DNA from 4 places in the Neobacillus sp. DZ-9 genome. Region 3 is predicted to be linked to each of the others. Evidence: riboswitches for the same ligand, from Rfam matches in the RefSeq annotation. Region 3 holds a riboswitch; each other region holds the start of a gene.
What was found. A riboswitch is a leader RNA that binds a small molecule or an ion and turns the genes downstream of it on or off. The one in region 3 is predicted to bind S-adenosylmethionine.
Positions count from the first base shown of each region.

Region 1: it holds a riboswitch for S-adenosylmethionine, as region 3 does, so the genes downstream of both, AC59HZ_RS10655 (YezD family protein) here and AC59HZ_RS23490 (homoserine dehydrogenase) in region 3, are expected to answer to the same signal.
Region 2: it holds a riboswitch for S-adenosylmethionine, as region 3 does, so the genes downstream of both, mtnW (2,3-diketo-5-methylthiopentyl-1-phosphate enolase) here and AC59HZ_RS23490 (homoserine dehydrogenase) in region 3, are expected to answer to the same signal.
Region 4: it holds a riboswitch for S-adenosylmethionine, as region 3 does, so the genes downstream of both, AC59HZ_RS21800 (O-acetylhomoserine aminocarboxypropyltransferase/cysteine synthase family protein) here and AC59HZ_RS23490 (homoserine dehydrogenase) in region 3, are expected to answer to the same signal.

Region 1 covers NZ_JCAIOL010000003.1:453,383-458,369, reverse strand. Annotated here, with positions in the region: gene htpG (molecular chaperone HtpG) at 131-2,008, shown strand; SAM riboswitch class I at 2,182-2,282, shown strand; gene AC59HZ_RS10655 (YezD family protein) at 2,351-2,509, shown strand; gene AC59HZ_RS10650 (phosphoadenylyl-sulfate reductase) at 2,587-3,303, shown strand; gene cysP (sulfate permease) at 3,236-4,408, shown strand; gene sat (sulfate adenylyltransferase) at 4,414-4,987, shown strand, end outside.
Region 2 covers NZ_JCAIOL010000002.1:376,618-381,604, forward strand. Annotated here, with positions in the region: gene mtnK (S-methyl-5-thioribose kinase) at 1-136, opposite strand, end outside; SAM riboswitch class I at 236-389, opposite strand; gene AC59HZ_RS06365 (pyridoxal phosphate-dependent aminotransferase) at 585-1,763, shown strand; SAM riboswitch class I at 1,842-1,950, shown strand; gene mtnW (2,3-diketo-5-methylthiopentyl-1-phosphate enolase) at 2,025-3,236, shown strand; gene AC59HZ_RS06375 (2-hydroxy-3-keto-5-methylthiopentenyl-1-phosphate phosphatase) at 3,237-3,908, shown strand; gene AC59HZ_RS06380 (methylthioribulose 1-phosphate dehydratase) at 3,902-4,531, shown strand; gene AC59HZ_RS06385 (hypothetical protein) at 4,536-4,730, shown strand; gene AC59HZ_RS06390 (1,2-dihydroxy-3-keto-5-methylthiopentene dioxygenase) at 4,747-4,987, shown strand, end outside.
Region 3 covers NZ_JCAIOL010000009.1:223,119-228,105, forward strand. Annotated here, with positions in the region: gene AC59HZ_RS23475 (carbon-nitrogen hydrolase family protein) at 1-283, shown strand, start outside; gene AC59HZ_RS23480 (GNAT family N-acetyltransferase) at 295-957, shown strand; gene AC59HZ_RS23485 (GNAT family N-acetyltransferase) at 979-1,650, shown strand; SAM riboswitch class I at 1,728-1,840, shown strand; gene AC59HZ_RS23490 (homoserine dehydrogenase) at 1,914-3,146, shown strand; gene AC59HZ_RS23495 (glycosyltransferase) at 3,319-4,987, shown strand, end outside.
Region 4 covers NZ_JCAIOL010000008.1:143,987-148,973, forward strand. Annotated here, with positions in the region: gene AC59HZ_RS21795 (methionine ABC transporter ATP-binding protein) at 1-805, opposite strand, end outside; SAM riboswitch class I at 964-1,068, opposite strand; gene AC59HZ_RS21800 (O-acetylhomoserine aminocarboxypropyltransferase/cysteine synthase family protein) at 1,187-2,503, opposite strand; SAM riboswitch class I at 2,562-2,667, opposite strand; gene AC59HZ_RS21805 (hypothetical protein) at 2,747-3,079, opposite strand; gene AC59HZ_RS21810 (nuclease-related domain-containing protein) at 3,282-4,112, shown strand.

The DNA.
Region 1 (4,987 bases), on a different contig from region 3:
GGGCAGTTTTTTATTGACTAAAAAAAATATTTATGTTATTTAAAATATGGGTTAGCACTCAAAGTGATGGAGTGCTAACGAGTATATAAAGGAATTGATTTTTCAAATTTGAAGGGAGATATCTTAAATGATGGAAACAAAACAGTTTCAAGCTGAATCCAAACGACTATTAGACATGATGATTAACTCCATTTATACTCATCGTGAGATTTTTCTAAGAGAGTTAATTTCAAATGCAAGCGATGCCATTGACAAGCTATATTATAAAGCGTTAACAGATGATTCTTTAACCTTTGATAAAGATAGCTACTACATAAAGGTAAATGCTGATAAGGCAGGCAGGACCCTAACAATCATCGATACTGGAATTGGGATGACAAAGGAAGAGCTTGAAAATAATCTTGGAACCATTGCCAAAAGCGGCTCTTTAGCCTTTAAAAGCGAAAATGAAGTGAAGGATGGCCATGAAATCATTGGTCAATTTGGTGTCGGGTTTTATTCTGCCTTTATGGTGGCTGACGTTGTTACCGTTACCAGCAAAGCGTTAGGCAGCGATACGGCCTACAAATGGGAATCTTGTGGTGCAGAAGGATATACGATTGTGCCATGTGAGAAAGATTCCGTAGGTACTGAAATTATTTTAAAAATCAAAGAGAATACCGAAGACGAGAATTACGATGAGTATTTAGAGGAATATCGTTTAAAATCGATCATTAAAAAATACTCAGACTTTATTCGCTACCCAATTAAAATGGAGGTTTCTTCAAAAAGACTTAAAGAAGGCAGTGAAAATGAATACGAAGATTATCAAGAAGAACAAACCATCAATAGTATGGTGCCAATTTGGCGCAAGAACAAAAAGGACCTGACTGATGAAGATTATGCTAATTTCTATGCAGAAAAGCATTATGGTTTTGATAAGCCTTTAAAGCATATCCATATCAGTGTTGATGGGGCAGTAAGATATAATGCCATCCTTTATATCCCGGAAAACATTCCGTTCGATTACTATTCACCTGAATTTGAAAAGGGCTTAGAGCTATATTCCAGTGGAGTATTGATTATGAACAAATGCTCTGATTTACTTCCGGACTACTTTAGCTTTGTCAAAGGTATGGTCGACTCTGAGGATTTGTCACTGAATATTTCACGTGAAATGCTGCAGCATGACCGCCAGTTAAAGCTGATCGCGAAAAATATCAGCAAGAAAATCAAAAGCGAATTACAAGCTTTATTGAAAAATGAACGTGAAAAATATGATGAATTTTACAAGTCATTTGGCAGACAGTTAAAATACGGTGTATACAGTGATTTCGGAACACATAAAGAAGAACTGCAGGATCTATTGATGTTCTATTCTTCTAAAGAAAAGAAAATGGTAACCTTAGATGAATATGTTTCAAGAATGCCGGAGGATCAGAAATATATTTATTATGCTACCGGTGATTCCATTGAAAGAATTGAAAAATTGCCACAGACGGAGCTAGTGGCAGACAAAGGTTATGAGATTCTATATTTCACCGATGATATTGACGAGTTTGCGATTAAAATGCTTATGAACTACAAGGAAAAAGAATTCAAATCTGTCTCTAGCGGTGATCTCGGAATTGAGGCAGATGATAAGCAAAATGATTCAGGCGAAGCGACGGAAAATAAGGACCTGTTTGATTATATGAAAAACATCTTATCAGGCAAAGTAACGGATGTTAGAGTTTCAAAAAGATTAAAGACCCATCCGGTATGTTTAACCACTGATGGTGAAGTCACGATCGAGATGGAGAAAATTTTGAAAGCCATGCCTGGTAACCAAAATATTAAAGCGGACAAGGTATTAGAGATTAATACAAATCACGAAGTATTCAAATCGTTAAAAGATTCATTTGCGAACGATAAAGAAAAATTGTCTTTATACACGAGCCTGCTGTATAATCAGGCTCTGTTAATTGAAGGTCTTCCAATTAATGACCCAGTTGAGTTTACAAACGATATTTGCAAAATCATGGTATAAATAAAAAGGGTTGCAAGCGAGGCTTGCAATCCTTTTTATTGTTGCTTTTTCACAGCATCCTTCATTTATGCTAATTGCAGTTTTTTAAACAAAATAAATTGTTAAAATATTTTAATCATTTATATTGACGAATCCCTATTGGTATAGTAGGATTAATGACATCAACTAAATATCGCTTATCTAGAGCGGCTGAGGGACTGGCCCGTTGAAGCCCGGCAACCTACAAAGAAAGGTGCTAATTCCAGCAAAATGTGCTCATTTTGGGAGATAAGGTGTTTTACATAAGTGAAGACGCCTTTCCTTAATGGGAGAGGCGTTTTTGTGAAAAGGGGGGCGAATTATCTGAAACCATCAGAATGGCAAGAAATTGCTTCACACCTTGAGCAAATGCTTGGCACATTAAAATTCGGATCCATCACCCTAGTGGTGCAAGATGGCAAGGTAGTACAAATTGAGAAAAATGAAAAGGTTCGTTTTCAATCGAATAAACGCGCTGACTAGACAAACTAGAGGCGGTCTTCACCATATTTCTGATGGAAGACTGCTTTTTTTATAGACTGAGAGGAGGCAAATAAGAAATGACGAGTTCAGTAACTTATGAAAATTGGAATCAAATTTCAGATTCGTTTTCTATAGAAGATGAAACAAAGGGAGCTCTTGGTGTTCTAAAGTGGGCCTATAGTAATTATCTAGAAGAGAAAATTGTTTATGCATCCAGTTTTGGTGCGGAAGCAATTGTTTTAATTGATTTGATTCACCAGGTGAAACCAGATGCCCATATTGTTTTTTTAGACACGGGGCTGCATTTTCTGGAAACCTATGATGTCATTGATAAAATCCAAGCCCGCTTCCCTACACTGAAAATTGAAAAGAAACAGCCGGCACTTACATTGGATGAACAATCTGCCCAATATGGATCAGCTTTATGGAAACGGGATCCAAACCAATGCTGTCAAATTCGAAAAGTAATTCCGTTAAGGGAAACGCTGACCCAGAAGGAAGCATGGATCTCGGGGCTTCGCCGCGAGCAGTCACCAACAAGGCAGAATACTCAATTTCTAAACAAGGATGACAAATTTGAAAATATTAAAATTTGTCCATTGATTCATTGGACTTGGGATGAAGTTTGGTCCTACATCCGCGAGAAAGACCTTCCTTATAACGAACTGCACGATCGTAATTATCCAAGTATAGGATGTTTTCCTTGTACTCAGGCTGTAAGCTCTAATGGTGATTCACGTGAAGGGCGCTGGACTGGAAGCAGCAAAACTGAGTGCGGTTTGCACTCATCGTAAGGAGGGGGTTCTAACGCTTACAATTATTGCTGTTACCATCGGAATATTCTTTGCCGTAAATATTGGAGCCAGCGGGGCAGCCGCCTCAATGGGAATTTCCTATGGCGCCGGAGTAATAAAAAAACAAGTGGCTTTATTCCTTTGTGGAATAGTGGTCTTTCTAGGTGCCTGGCTTGGTGGCGGGGAGGTTGTCAAAACAATTGGCAGCGGTATTGTTCCAAGCAGTACCTTTACAAATGCGATTGCCTTAATTGTGTTAGCTGCAGCAGCCTTATCCTTATTTTTAGCAAATGTTTTTGGTATTCCGCTATCCACCAGTGAAGTTACGGTAGGTTCTGTGGTTGGCGCAGGCATTGTCTATCAATCGGTATACCTAGGGAAGCTTTTATGGATTGCCGTGTTTTGGCTGTTCACACCCTTTGCAGCCTTTGTGATTGCCATCCTTGCTGCCAGTTTTTTAAAAATAAAACCAATAAAGTCCTTTGTTGAAAAGTCAAAGGCTGGGCCCATTTTGGTAGTAATGGTTATCCTCATGGGATTGTTCGAAGCCTTTTCAGCAGGAATGAACAATGTGGCAAATGCTGTTGGACCATTAGTGGCTGCGGGTTTAATGTCTAAAGGAAGTGGAGTTCTTTGGGGTGGTCTGGCGGTTGCCTTAGGTGCTTTCCTTCTTGGTCACAAAGTGATTGAAACAAATGGCAAAAAAATTACCACACTTAAGTTAGAAGAAGGCTGTGTCATTTCAGGTACTGGAGCAAGCATTGTCACTGCTGCTTCCATATTCGGAATACCGGTGCCATTAACGCAAATCACTACGTCTTCGATTATAGGAATTGGTTTTGCCAAGCATGGGAAATCCGTTTTGAAAAAGGACATTGTTGTACAGTTGTTGAAAGTTTGGATTGTTTCACCCGTATTATCAATGGTGCTTTCCTATACGATCATCCAATTAGTAATTGTCCAAAACTTTTACCCAATCATCGTTATGATTGGAGCTCTCATCTCCGTTTTCGGAGTTCTGTCCTTAATGAGAAAGTCTTCACCATCTGGTGCGGCTTCTAATACAACAATCACAAATGAATTTAAACTAGTAAAGAAAGGTTGATCATTATGTCATTTTTACCAAAACCTCATGGAGGAAAGCTTGTAGAAGCCTTCGATCCTTACTATGATTTTTCAAATGTTGAAAAAGTACTTAATATTGATGCGATTGCATTAAGTGACCTCGAATTGATTGGTATTGGGCTTTTTAGTCCATTAAAAGGATTCCTTGGGAAAGAAGATTATGAGTCTGTTGTAAGCAATATGCGTTTGGCGGATAATACGATTTGGTCGATTCCTGTTACCCTGCCTGTATCCTATGAATTTGCAGGTACGCTAGTTGCGGGTGAGGAAATTAAGTTAAAATATAATGATGAAGTTTATGGAGTCATTAAGGTTTCTGAATGGTATGAGCCAGACTTAGAGAAAGAAGCTCTTGAAGTTTATAAGACAAATGAACTCGCTCATCCTGGTGTGAAACGTCTATTTGAAAGAGGCCCTGTTTATGTTGCTGGTGATGTAGTCCTAGTTAAAAAACCGGAAAAAGGCGTTTTCGGAGATGTTTGGTTCGAGCCAAAGGAAACCCGTGCGTTATTTGAAGAAAAAGGCTGGAAGACTGTTGTTGGTTTCCAAACTCGTAATC
Region 2 (4,987 bases), on a different contig from region 3:
CAAGGTTTAAGTTGCCGTCACCAATTTCCTTGCAGGTAAGGTCCGCATTTTTAGGAAATACATTTAAACTTAATGCTAGATCAATTGCTGCAGCTTCGGTTAATGGTTGATAGGTTTGTTGTTTTAATAGGCTCATTGTTTTATTCTCCTTTTTGGAGGCTTGGATGTGCATGGAGCACAAAAAAGCCTCTTTCTTTTTTGAAAGAGGCTCTGAAGACATTCATGTCTGTCGCACCTCTTATCTTTCAGAAAGAACATCCTTCTGTTGGAATTAGCACCGTGCCTTTTTGGGGTTTTCCCCGGCGAAAAATCCGCCCCATTTGATAATGGTTTATGGTCGGTTGCTGGGCTTCAAAGGGCCAAATCCCTCAGCCAGCTCATGATAAGAGTATCTTTTTATAAATTTAATAATCTGATAAGTACTATAACAGGATAAAAAGATAAGTGTCAATATTTTTTGGAAATTATTTGTATTGCCATCTAAAACGTTTCGGAATTTTTACTTTACAAGTAAATATAAAAGTTATATCATTTGTGACTAGAATTTCAAACTAAAATTGAAATAGTTAGAGCAGGTGAGAGTATTGAAACAATTTCCGCCATCAAATCTTTTAAATAGTCTTCCAAAACAATTTTTTGCCTCCCTTGTGAAAAAGGTTGGTCAATTTCTTGAACAAGGCTATGATGTTATTAATTTGGGACAGGGAAATCCTGACCAGCCTACACCCGCGCATATTGTTGCCAAGCTTCAGGAAGCAGCAGCCAATCCCATCAACCATAAATATTCGCCCTTCCAAGGACATCAATATTTAAAACAGGCTGCATCAGAATTTTATTTGAGAGAATATGGAGTTACCCTTAATCCAGATAAAGAAGTCGCCATTCTTTTTGGCGGCAAAGCTGGCCTAGTAGAAATACCTCAGTGTTTGTTAAACCCTGGTGACACCATTCTGGTCCCAGATCCAGGCTATCCCGATTATTGGTCTGGTGTCGCCCTTGCGCAAGCTGAAATGGCGATGATGCCGTTAAGAGAGAGTAATCATTTCTTACCAGATTATGAGGAACTGTCACCGGAAATTTTATCTAATGCTAAATTAATGTTCCTCAACTATCCTAATAATCCGACAGGAGCAACTGCTACGGCTGAGTTTTTTGAGGACACTGTCAAGCTTGCCAGTAAAAATGATATTTGCGTTGTCCATGACTTTGCCTATGGGGCAATAGGTTTTGACGGAAAAAAACCAATCAGCTTCCTGCAGGTGGAAGGAGCAAAAGATGTGGGGATCGAAATTTATACACTTTCCAAAACCTATAATATGGCCGGCTGGCGAGTGGGGTTTGCTGTAGGAAATGAAAGTGTTATTTCGGCCATCGAGCTTTTGCAGGATCATCTATATGTAAGTTTATTTGGTGCTGTTCAGGAAGCTGCAGCTGAAGCATTAACTGCATCACAAGATTGTGTGAAGGAATTAAATCAGCTTTATGAGAGAAGAAGGAATGTCCTAATTGACGGCTTACGCTCGCTAGGCTGGGATGTTACCGCACCTAAAGGATCCTTTTTTGCATGGTTAAAGGTCCCCGATGGACTAACGTCAGAGGAATTCGCTAACATTCTTCTCGAACAGGCACATATTATGGTCGCTCCAGGTATTGGCTTCGGTCAATATGGAGAAGGTTTTGTCCGTGTTGGACTTTTATCATCTGAGGAGCAACTAAGGGAAGCTGTCGGAAGAATTAGCAGTTTAGAAATTTTTGAAAAATAGGTTGACATTTTATTTCTTTCTTGGGATAATCCAAACTAAAGTTAACCAATGTGAAAATAATGAATATTACAAATCGTTTTCTTATCAAGAGCAGGCGGAGGGACTAGCCCAATGAAGCCCGGCAACCGACTTAAACCATTTTTAAGCACGGTGCTAATTCTTGCAGCGAACAGCTGATAGATGAGAAGATGTTAGTTTGGTAATGCTAACCTCTTCTTTTCGAAGAGGTTTTTTTATGTTATTACGAAAGGAAGTGTAATAATGTCTGAATTAATCGCTACATATTTACTGCATGATGAAAAAAATCCAGACAAAAAAGCAGAGGAAATTGCACTGGGACTGACAGTGGGTTCATGGACAAATTTGCCCGAACTCGAACAAAACCAATTACGAAAGCATAAGGGAAGGGTCGTTTCCATCGAGGGAATTCATTCGGAAAAAGAAAATCAAACCTTGATTCGTATTGCCTATCCGACACTTAATTTTTCAAATGATATACCGGCGATTTTAACAACTGTTTTTGGAAAACTTTCTTTGGATGGAAAAATAAAATTACTGGATTTGGAGTTTGCCGAAAATATTAAGCGTTTATTCCCAGGCCCGAAATTTGGGATTGAGGGGATTAGAGCGAAATTAAACGTATATGATAGACCGCTTTTAATGAGCATCTTTAAAGGAGTACTTGGTAAAGATCTTTCTTTTTTAGCCGAGCAGCTAAGGCAGCAGGCACTTGGTGGTGTCGATCTTGTTAAAGATGACGAAATTCTTTTTGAAAATGCACTAACACCCTTTGAAAAAAGAATCGATGCTGGGAAAAAGGTGTTAAAAGAGGTCTATGATGAGACGGGCCATAAAACGCTTTACGCTGTTAATCTGACAGGCAGAACTTCTCAGCTTAGGGATAAAGCAAGAAAGGCGGCGGAACTTGGAGCAGACCTTTTACTTTTTAATGTGTTTTCATATGGGCTCGATGTTCTTCAAGAATTAAGAGAGGACGATGAAATAGGTCTTCCGCTTATGGCCCATCCTGCAGTCAGCGGGGCTTTAACATCGTCGCTAGAATTTGGATTTTCCCATTCCTTGCTGCTTGGTAAGCTGCTAAGGTATGCGGGTGCAGATTTGTCACTTTTTCCATCTCCATATGGAACTGTAGCATTGGAAAAAACATCTGCGCTCGCGATTGCCAGTGAATTAACGAAGGCGGATACCTTCCTAAAGGCATTCCCTGTCCCTTCCGCAGGAATCCACCCAGGACTTGTTCCTTTATTAATTCGTGACTTTGGGATCGATTCAGTCATTAACGCAGGCGGCGGCGTCCATGGTCATCCAGATGGTGCCTGTGGCGGAGGCTTAGCATTCCGTCAGGCAATCGAAACAAACCTCCAAGGGAAACTGCTAGCCCAAGGAGCTGAACAGTTCCCAGATCTCAAAAAGGCATTGACGTTATGGGGGAATGCTGAGGTGACAGTGTAAATGTCCCGGCCAGTCATTTATTGCGATTTTGATGGGACGATAACAGAAAGTGATAATATCATTGCCATCATGAAGAAATTTGCACCTCCAGGGTGGGGGGAAATAAAAGATCAGATTCTATCCCGTCAGATTTCAATTAGCAAAGGTGTAGGTAAGTTATTTTCTCTGTTACCAAGTGATAGGAAAGATGAAATAACAAAATTTGTGATTGAAAATGCGAAAATTCGTGCAGGTTTCAAAGAGTTTGTTGCATTTGCACATGAGAAAGGAATTCCCCTCTATATTGTAAGTGGTGGAATCGATTTCTTTATTTATCCAATTCTAGCTGATTATGGGCCATTTGCAGGAGTATTTTGCAATGAATCCGATTTTTCTGAAGAAGGAATTCGGATTCTTTGGCCGCATACATGTGATCCTTTATGTAAAAACGATTGCGGCTGCTGTAAACCGAGCATCATTCGTCAGTTGAATCATAAAAATAGCTTTAGGGTTGTCATCGGAGACTCCGTTACGGATCTTGAAGCTGCAAAGCATGCCGACTTAGTATTGGCAAGAGATTTGTTACAGGAGAAATGCCTGGAGTGGGGGATAAACCACCGGGAATTTCATACATTCTTTGATTGTATTGAGGAGATAAAAAAAAGAATTGAGGTGGGTGAACTATCATGCTAAAGGAAAGATGGAATGAATTAGCTGATGTAAAGGATGAATTGGCTGAACGGGATTGGTTTATGGGGACAAGTGGAAACCTGGCGATTAAAGTTAGTGATCACCCGCTTCGATTTTTGGTAACAGCAAGTGGGAAAGATAAGCGCAAGCGTACAGAAGAAGATTTCTTACTCGTTGACGAATTTGGCCATGCAGTAGAAGAAACCCATTTAAAGCCTTCAGCTGAAACCTTGCTTCATGTTGAGATATACCGTAAGACTAATGCAGGCTGCAGTCTCCATGTCCATACGATTGATAATAATGTCATTTCAGAAGTATATGGTGATAATGGCGAAGTAACCTTTAAAGGGCAAGAACTGATAAAGGCATTTGATAAATGGGAAGAGGATTCCGTTCTGAAAATACCGATTATTCGGAATTATGCTCATATCCCAACACTTGCAAATAAATTTTCCGAACATGTTTCAGGCGATACTGGCGCCGTCTTAATTCGAAATCATGGCATTACCGTTTGGGGAAGAAACGCTTTTGAAGCTAAGAAAATACTTGAAGCCTCAGAATTCTTATTTCGCTATCAATTACGCTTGCTAGAACATAAACGAAATCAATTATTTAAAGTTGTTTAATATTTTGGCAGTGTTAAAGGTTCCTGTTGATTTTTTAACCCTGTTGATTGGAGAGGAAGGTGCGAGACTCCTGCGGGAGTACGGTACAGGGGAGACCCCGCAGGCGCTGAAGCGCCGAGGAGGCTCCCCGAACCGCCCGCGGACCGCTCGCGCCTGGAGCGGAAATCAACAGACTAGTTTAACACTGCCAATATTTTAAAGGGGAGAGATGAAAAATGGCATATATTACATTTCAAAACAAACAGGACCAACTTCATGAACATGAGGAGGTTTCTAGCTTTCTAGCTTCTCAGGAAGTAATTTATGAAAATTGGGATATTAGCAAACTACCTTCATCACTAGTGGAAAAGTATTTATTAAGTGATGAAGAAAAAGAAGAAATCTTAAATACCTTTGCAGGAGAAATTGCTGATATTTCCACGAGAAGAGGCTATAAAGCTCAGGATGTCATCTCCT
Region 3 (4,987 bases):
TGCACGTGCAATCGAAAATCAAGTATATGTGGTTTTAACCGGAACAGTTGGCTCTCTGCCAACAGTTGACTTTATGAGGGCTAATTTTGGCCAAGCAGTTATTATTACTCCTAATGATATTCCTTTCCCGCCGCGCGGCATTTTAGTGGAAGGGGAAATCAATGATGATATGGTTGTGACAGCCGATCTTGATTTAGATCTTTTGTATGAAGTCCGCGAACGTGGTTCTGTTACAACCTGGCGTGACCGCAGAATTGATTTATACCCTGATTGGGAAAAGTAGGATGTGTTCGGATGTACAGAAGTGAATTTTTTGTTTTCGATAAGGAAAAACCAATGCCGGTTATCATTCGTAATTATTCAAAAGAGGATTTTGACCAGCTCATAGAGATCCAAGCGGAATGCTTTCCTCCTCCTTTTCCATCAGAATTATGGTGGAATAAAGAGCAATTAAATAACCATGTTACCCTTTTCCCAGAAGGTTCTATATGTGTGGAAGTAGATGGAGTATTAGCAGGATCACTTACCGGACTATGTGTGGATTTTGATCCAAAAGAAATGAATCATTCTTGGGAAGAAATCACAGACCACGGGTATATTCGTAACCATAAGCCGAATGGAAGTTCCTTGTATATTGTAGATATTAGCGTTCGCCCAAAGTTCCGAAAACTAGGGCTTGGTAAGTTAATGATGCAGGCCATGTATCATGTTGTGATTGAAAAGGGGTTTGACCGTCTGCTTGGTGGGGGCAGGATGCCAGGCTATCATAAAGTGGCGCATCAAATGACGCCCGAAGAATACCTGGATGCCATCATTAAGGGGGATGTAAAGGATCCTGTCATTACCTTTCTCCTCGGCTGCGGCCGTGTGCCCTTAGGTGTTTCAACAAATTATCTAGATGATGAAGAATCCTGTAATCATGCAGCGATTATGGAATGGAGGAATCCATTCAAATAAAGAATGGGGGATTATTTACAATTGGAGTATAAACGAATAACAAATATTGATGACCCAAATTTTAAAAAACTTCATGATTTAATGGGGAAGATATTCCCGCCTGAGGAAGTATTGGATTATGAGTTATGGAAAGAACCATTAGAAGATCCAAGTATCCGCGTGTTTGTTGCTATTGATGATGAACAGGTAGTTGGAGCTACAGAATACCGCTATTACCCTGATTGGAATATCGCAATGACAGACTTCACCATTATCAGTAAACCAGGGTTAGGCATTGGCCGATTTTTAGCACAGAATCGTTTGAAGGATTTACAATTGCTTGCAAAAGAGAACGAAAAAGAGCTATTTGGTATGTTCGCTGAAATTTATGATCCATATAGAGTGGAACATCATGAATTTGGCGGTGTAAAAGTGATGGATCCTTATGTTCGCAGGGAGGTACTATCCCACCTAGGGTATAAACGTTTAGATCTAGCTTACGTTCATCCATCATGGGAAAATAACGGTGAGGCTGTCTCCGGCCTAGATTTATGCTATATGCCTACAAGCGATGAGGTACATCGTTTGCCTGCAGCGCTTGTAAAAGATTTTCTCACTACGTATTATTCAGTGCTTTCTAATAAACCGCAGGAATGGCTTTTTATGATAGAAAAAATCGATAACAAGGAAACAATTGAATTATTGCCTCTATAAAAAAACTATTGACTTTGACAGAAGATTCAGCTAATATTCATTTTATATTCTTGGAAATTTAATGAAAAATTATATATCTCTTATCCAGAGCGGCGGAGGGACATGGCCCGATGAAGCCCGGCAACCTTCAAGGTAATCCTTGAAAAGGTGCTAATTCCTGCAGGTTTTTATAAAACCTGATAGATAAGAGGAGGAATCCAAGCCCTCTTCTTATGAAGAGGGTTTTTCGTATTTTCAAACTATTTATTGAAGGGGTGCAAAAAATGACTGTTATAAAGGTGGCAATCTTAGGTTTTGGTACGGTGGGTGAGGGTGTCTACCGGACGATTGAATCACATGCTTACGACCTTGAAGCCGTTTTAGGCAAGAAAGTGGAAGTGGCTGCAATTCTAATTAAAAATAAACAGAGGGAAAGAAATATTCGTAAAAATATTTTAATAACTACAGACTTTGAAGAGATACTCAACTTGCCAAAGCTTGATATTGTAATTGAAGCCATTGTAAACAAGGAGCCGACCTTTACATTTTTGCAAAAAGCAATTGAGCGGGGCTGCCACATTATTACAGCCAATAAGGAAATGTTTGCACACCATGGAAAACAACTGAATGAGCTTGCAGAACAAAATAACGTCTCTGTGGGCTTTGAAGCCACAGTTGCCGGGGGAATCCCGGTGATTCAAACACTAAAACAACTATTAAAAATTAACCGGGTTCAACAAATTCAAGGAATATTAAATGGGACCTCGAATTTCATCCTAACCGAAATGAGAGAAAAGAAATGGTCCTTTGCCGAAGCACTGCTTCAGGCTCAAGAAAATGGTTATGCAGAAGCAGATCCAACCAATGATGTCGAAGGCTTCGATGCATTCTACAAAACAATGATTCTAAGCCGAATTGCATTTGGGGAAGAACCGAATTGGCAGGATGTTGAACGTGAAGGAATCACTTCCATCACAAGTGAATTAATTGACGCTGCCGAAAAGTTAGGATTGAGGTTTAAACATATTGCAAGTATCTCTAAGGAAGGCGGCCAAATACAGGTATCTGTTAAGCCGGCTCTTGTCGGGAAGGAGAATCCTTTTTATCATGTAGAGGGCGTCGAGAATGCTGTTAGTGTTCATTCAGATATTGTTGGCAGAATTACACTGCAAGGACCAGGAGCGGGAATGTTTCCTACCGCCAGTGCAGTTATCGAAGATTTGGTATATGTCTGCCTAAATAATCAGAAGGATAGAACATTTAAAGTTGAGGATACGACAGTTTCTGACCTGCAAAGAAGCTGCAAAGAAGAGCTTTGGTTTGTACATGCTCAGAGCAATTATTTTCAAAGCATTCCGTCTAACTTGATTGAACAAACATTCAAACAAGCCTATATAATCAGGGCGACAAAGAGGGATGTAGAGGGGCTGGCTAATCAAGATAAGGAAATTTCTTATTTCCCAATAGTGGGTGAGTATCAGGCAGCAAATGAAGACAAAGTATTGACAGCTCAATAGTAAAAAAAGAGGGCAGCAGCCCTCTTTTTTTAGTTTTTTAAGAATTTGAAAATAATCAGAAAAAATCGTTCGTAACTAGGGATAAGTTTAGACATAATCGTATGTTGAGCATATTGTGTAAAAGCTCGACCTATGGACTAGTTATTGAATACAAGGGAATGGAGGGGGCGGCATGTTAGGAAATAGCTTATATGAACTTTTGCTGACCAAGCTTATTAATTCATTCACTTATGAGTTTTGGGTGAAACCAGAAAGCGTTCATCGGATTGATAAACAATCACGCGAAAAACCTGTAAATGCAGATGGGAAAAATTATATGGTTGGACCAGGAAATGGGGAGTATTATGATGAAGCAGGAATTAGTGTTTCAGTGGGAAAAAATGGAGTAATTGTCCTTGAACATACGGAAATAAATACTTTTGCCGTGTTAGTACATGAAACAGAAATTAACGATATTACTCATATTGCCATTGTTTATGATAATAGATATCCGTATTTATACATTAATGGTGAATTTGTGAAAATTGGTGAACGAAGCCCTAAAAGGTATGTCTACCCGACAGGGATTATTGGTAGTTTGTCAGGCGGATCTTTTAAAGGAGAAATCAAAGAGATTAGGCTTTGGGACCATTGCCGGACTAATAAACAACTTAAGACTTATATGAATCAACAGATAAGTAGAAACAAAGAGGGGCTTTACGGAATTTGGCCAGATCGTCCTGTAAAAGAAACGGATGTAAGAGTGAAGCAAAAAAACACCCAAACCACCCAAAAAACTAGTAAGGCAAACAGAGAAAATAAAAAGAATCAAAATATTGAAGTCAGTATCATTATTCCATCTTATAATAAATTTCCACTCAATATATTTACCCTTTACTCACTCGAACAACAAACATTTAATCCTTCAAAAATAGAAGTAATCTTTATAGATGATGCATCTACTGACCAAACAGAAGAAAATCTTAAAGGTTATAATCCACCTTATCATTTTAAATATATCCGTAATAAAAGTAATCTTGGAAGAGCAAATGTGCGAAATTTAGGTATTCAAGCAGCAAAAGGGAGCATCCTGATTTTTCTAGATGCTGAAATGATTACAGAACCAGATTTTGTTGAAAAGCATTTTAAGTATCATCAATCTCAAAATAAGGTTATTTTGTCAGGTGTGATGCATTCTAAGAAGATTTATTCATGTATCTTTCCTGAGTTTCCTCAGGATGTAATGAACAGGATCCAAACCTTAACCAAAAATAATCCAGAGAAAAACAGAAAGCTGCAAGACTTAAAATTACCGTTGGAAAAGCCGTATCCATTAATAGAAAAAGACGATATTACCAATAAAACCTATACGGATTTAGTTTTTAAACCATTTACGTGGTTTGAGACGATAGTTAAAAATTTTGATGTGGACCTAGATGGATTTATGTTTCCATGGATGGCATTTCTTACAGGGAATGTTTCCATCCGTAAAGAGTTTATTCAACAAGCAGGTTTGTTTGATGAGGACTTTGTTCAATACGGCTACGAGGATTGGGAAATAGGGTACCGTTTATATAAACTGGATGCCAAATATATTGTGTCCAACGAATTAATAACTTACCACCAAGAACATCCTGTGGGAATAAGTAAATGGAAAGAGGCAATTCAAAACCTGGGGCTCTTTATCTTAAAGCATTATGACGTCGATGTTTTAATTCTTGGATTAGAGCTTTCAGGCATAGTAGATTTATTAACGATGAATAAGGTACTAAGCGAGTATAAGTTACTTATGCAAACCTATCCAGAGAGATTTCAAGAATTCCAAGAGAGATTTATTCGCATTCTTCAAGCAACTGTCCTAT
Region 4 (4,987 bases), on a different contig from region 3:
GTTGGACAATCAGACCTGATTGATAACGTTCAAGCAAATGCTCTGCAGTATCCTTTGTTTCTTCCGGCTCTGTCACTTGTTGGACAAATCGTTTTGTAATCGGCTGTTGAGGGTTTTTAAATACATCGAGAACTGAACCAAGCTCAACCACTTTTCCGCTTTCCATTACCGCAACACGGTGGCAGATCTTTCGAATGACATGCATCTCATGTGTAATCAATACAATGGTTAAGCCAAGCCGTTTATTAATATCAACTAATAATTCCAAAATTGAGTCGGTTGTTTGCGGATCGAGCGCGGAGGTTGCTTCATCACAAAGCAAAACCTTTGGGTTATTCGCGAGTGCTCTGGCAATTCCGACCCTCTGCTTTTGCCCGCCGCTCAGCTGTGATGGATACGCATTTTCTCTGCCCTCAAGACCAACTAGCTTAATGAGCTCATTAACTCTTTTTTGTCTTTGTGAGCTTGGAACCCCAGCTATTTCTAATGGAAAAGCAATATTTTCGCTGACTGTCCTTGACCAAAGAAGATTAAAATGTTGGAATATCATGCTAATTTCCTGGCGTGCCTTTCGAAGTTCGCTGCCCTTTATTTTTGAGATAACACGACCAGCTACCGTTACAGTTCCATCGGTCGGCAGCTCAAGTCCGTTGAGCATACGGATTAAAGTACTTTTCCCAGCACCGCTATATCCAATTACTCCGAAAATTTCTCCTTCTTTAATTTCCAGGTTGACGTCATCGACGGCTTTTAACTGCCCCTGTTTCGATGGATAGATTTTTCGGACATTTTTTATCGAGATCATAGTCGTTTCACCTACTTTTTATCCTATTTACTTAAAATTCTGAAATTACAACCTATTACTTGATTATAGGGTTTGATTGTTTGGTAGAAAAAATTCCTATTTTAGGAAAACAAAATGCCTTTCTGCACAGGCAGAAAGGCATTATTAATATAACCTTTCTCCCATCTCCCAAAGCAATCGCTTTGTGTGAATTGGCACCATTTCAATAAATTGACGGTTGCCGGGTTTCATCGGGCACATCCCTCCACCTCTCTTGATAAGAGCATCCTATATATTCAATTAACACGTTAAATTATTTAAGTAATTATTTTACGAAAATTATCGTACCACGGATAAAAAAGAGTGTCAATGAAATTTTCGAAAAAAAGAATTTAGGAAATATTAAACATTTACTTTTAACGAAGTTAAGCCTGTTGCAGACTCAATCGCGGATTCCAGGTCTTCAATCAAATCCTCGACGTTCTCGATACCGATTGATAGGCGGATTAAATCTTCTGATACACCTGCTGCCTTAAGTCCTTCAGTATCTAGCTGCTGGTGTGTTGTACTCGCCGGATGAATGATTAAACTTTTTGCATCCCCAACATTAGCAACATGAGCCCATAAAGAGAGGGAATCTATTAGCTTTGCTCCAGCTTCTTTTCCACCCTTAATTCCGAAAATAACCATAGATCCTGCCCCTTTTGGCAAATATTTATAGGCTAACTCGTGATCTGGATGTGTTTTGTGCCCTGGATAGGAAACCCACTTGACGGCAGGGTGATTTAACAAATATTCAACGACTTGATTTGTATTGGTGACATGCTCTTTCATACGAACATGCAGCGTTTCAAGACCAAGTGTAAATAAGAAAGCATTTTGTGGGCTTAAGGCTGGTCCAAGGTCACGAAGGAGCTGGACTCGCGCTTTGATAATATATGCAACGGCCCCTAGTGCCTCTGCATAGACAAGATCATGATAGCTTACATCTGGAGTAGTAAAGCCAGGGAATTTAGACGAATTCCAATCAAACTTACCGCCATCAACAATGATGCCGCCTGTCGTGGTGCCATTCCCCAGGAGCCACTTGGTTGCGGAGTGTACCACAATGTCTGCACCATGTTCAATTGGTCTGCAAAGGTAAGGTGTTGCAAAGGTATTGTCAACAATTAATGGAACTCCAGCCTCGTGAGCAATCTCTGCAACTTTTTCAATATCAAGAACGCGCAAGCTTGGATTACCAATTGTTTCAGCAAAAACTGCTTTTGTTTTTTCGGTAATTGCCGTGCGGAAGTTTTCCGGATTATCTGCATCTACGAATTTTACTTTAATCCCGTATTTAGGGAGAGTAACCGCAAATAAATTATAGGTTCCGCCATAGAGATTGGATGCTGCAACAATTTCATCGCCTGCTTCGGCAATATTTAGGATTGCGAGTGTGATGGCAGCCATCCCGCTAGCGACTGCTAGGGCGCCGACGCCTCCTTCTAGGAGAGCGACACGTTCTTCAAATACGGTGGTGGTTGGATTATGAATGCGGGTATATATGTAACCTGGTTCCGCTAAGCTAAACAGATTTGCTGCATGTTCTGTGTTTTTAAATTGATAGGCATTGTTTTGGTAGATCGGAACAGCGCGTGCTCCTGTTACGGGATCTGGTGTTAATCCGCCATGAACACTTAATGTTTCAAATCGATACTTTTTTTGATTTTCTGCCATTACACCCACTCCTTTTAAAATAAATAACCCCCGCTTCAATAAGAAGAGGGGGTCTCTCTTCTTATCTTCCGAAGCCTTTTCTGCTCCGCTGGAATTAGCACCTTGGTTGTCCAACCGGTTGCCGGGCATCATCGGGCCAGTCCCTCCGCCTCTCTAGATAAGATTACTTTATTTGATTGATTTATTGGTAGAATATTCTAAATTCAGCATACATGATGTCTAATTCCGAGTCAATAGCTTTGATTAAACTATTTTCACAAAATCTTCCTGTGCCTTTGTGAGGTAAAAAAGGGATTCGAGAAGCAGGGTCGTTCTTAAAGGAGCTGAAATGCTGAGTTTTAGTGTTCGTAACCTTTTCTTCCCCTCGAGGAGTTGTGTCATTGCATTTAGATCGCCGCTAATTTCGTATTTAGCAGGTTGGTTTTGAAGTGTAAAAATGGTTCCATTTTTTATTACCAGTTGTATGGAGTGTTGATTGGTATTTATGTTCACTCGAAGGTCCGCGTTTTCTATCAATGGAAGGATATGCCTTTGTTCTTTTATCTTTGTTAGAAAATTATTTAAAGCCTCTATCATTTTCACCACTCCGGTCCCATGCTTTTACTAATACTATTCATCATGGGGCGCTATTATCCTTTTAATAATGCTCGACAGTTATTGCGGGGATCGGCGGAGGTGTGTGTCGAAATTGGTGGAATTGTTATAAATTGTTCAATTGTTTGTAGTTAAGGATGGGTGATATTTTTATAAAATTTGAAGTAAAGAAAGGGTGTGGAACATGGCTTACAAACCACGAATAGAGTCACTAGAGTTACTGATTCTTAGGATTTTAAACACGCGAATGGAGTTGACGGAGAATGAAATGCAGCATTATTTGAATCTTGAAAAAGGCTACGAAGGGGAAGTTCAGTTTGATTTATTAACGGAGAAAGTGCAAAGTCAATGTTTTATTTTAAATGATTTGCAGCTTGAGGCCGGTAATAAAAAATTCCAAATTGATTCTGCGCTCCTTTTTCAACAACCGATCTACCTTTTTGAGGTGAAAAATTATCAAGGAAATTTTGTTTTTAAGCGTGATAGGTTAGAAACTCTAAATGGAAAAGTATATCAAAATCCGCTTGATCAGTTAAATCGCAGCAAAACCCTACTAAGTCAATTACTCCATAATTTAGGCTACAATATACCGATTAAGGGATACGTTGTTTTTATTAACCCCGAGTTTTACTTATACGAAGCACCCTCCAGCGAGCCCATTATTTATGTACCTCAGTTAAAAAGTTTCATGAAAAAGTTAAATAGTATTCCATCCAAATTATCTTCTCGGCAGAACGTTCTCGCAGATAAACTAGTTTCTTTGAATCAAATTGATTTACCATATGCAAAGCTCCGGGCTTATAATTTTGGTTTTCTTCGAAAAGGGTTAACTTGTTGTGCGTGCCATTCCTTTAAAGTATCATTGGCTACTGGAAAATTGATATGTATTGATTGCGGGAGCGAGGAAGCAATTGATGCTGCTGTTATACGGAGTGTGGAAGAAATTAAGCTGTTGTTTCCGGATATGAGAATTACCACTAATGTTGTGATGGAATGGTGTGGGGGGTGTCAATGAAAACAATTAGACGGGTTTTAAAGGAAAACTATATTTCTACTGGTAAGAAAGAATATAGTTTTTTAAATTTGAAATAAGTAAATTGATATTTGCTTATTTGTTAGTGACCGTTGTGATTTTTTCTATCTCGTAATTGTCACTTTGGAGCTTTCACAGTGACTGCTATCGCTTTTTTAACCCCGCCACGGGCACTCTGACTCTTCCTCAGTGACCGCTGTTTCTTTTTCTATCCTGTCGCAGGCACTCTGACTCTTCCACAGTGACCGCTGTTTCTTTTTCTATCCCGTCGCGAGCACTCTGACTCTTCCACTGTGACTGCTGTTTCTTTTTCATCCCTGTCACGGGCACTCTGAACCTTCCACAGTGACCGCTGTTTCTTTTTCTATCCTGTCGCGGGCACTCTGGCCCTTTCACAGTGACCGATGAAACTTTTTCAACCCTGTCACGAGCACTCTGACTCTTCCACAGTGACCGCTGTTTCTTTTTCTATCCTGTCGCGGGCACTCTGACTCTCCCACAGTGACCGCTGTTTCTTTTTCTATCCTGTCGCGGGCACTCTGACTCTTCCACAGTGACCGCTGTTTCTTTTTCATCCCTGTCACGGGCACTCTGAACCTTCCACAGTGACCGCTGTTTCTTTTTCTATCCTGTCGCGGGCACTCTGGCCCTTTCACGTGACCGATGAAACTTTTTTAACCCTGTTACGAGCATTCTGACTCTTCCTCAGTGACTGCTGTTTCTTTTTCTATCCTGTAACAGGCACTCTGACTCCCACAGTGACCGCTTTCGCTTTTTCTATCCTGTCGCGGGCACTCTGACCCTTTCAAAGTGACCGCTTTCGCTTTTTCAACCCTGTCATAGGAACTCTGACGTTT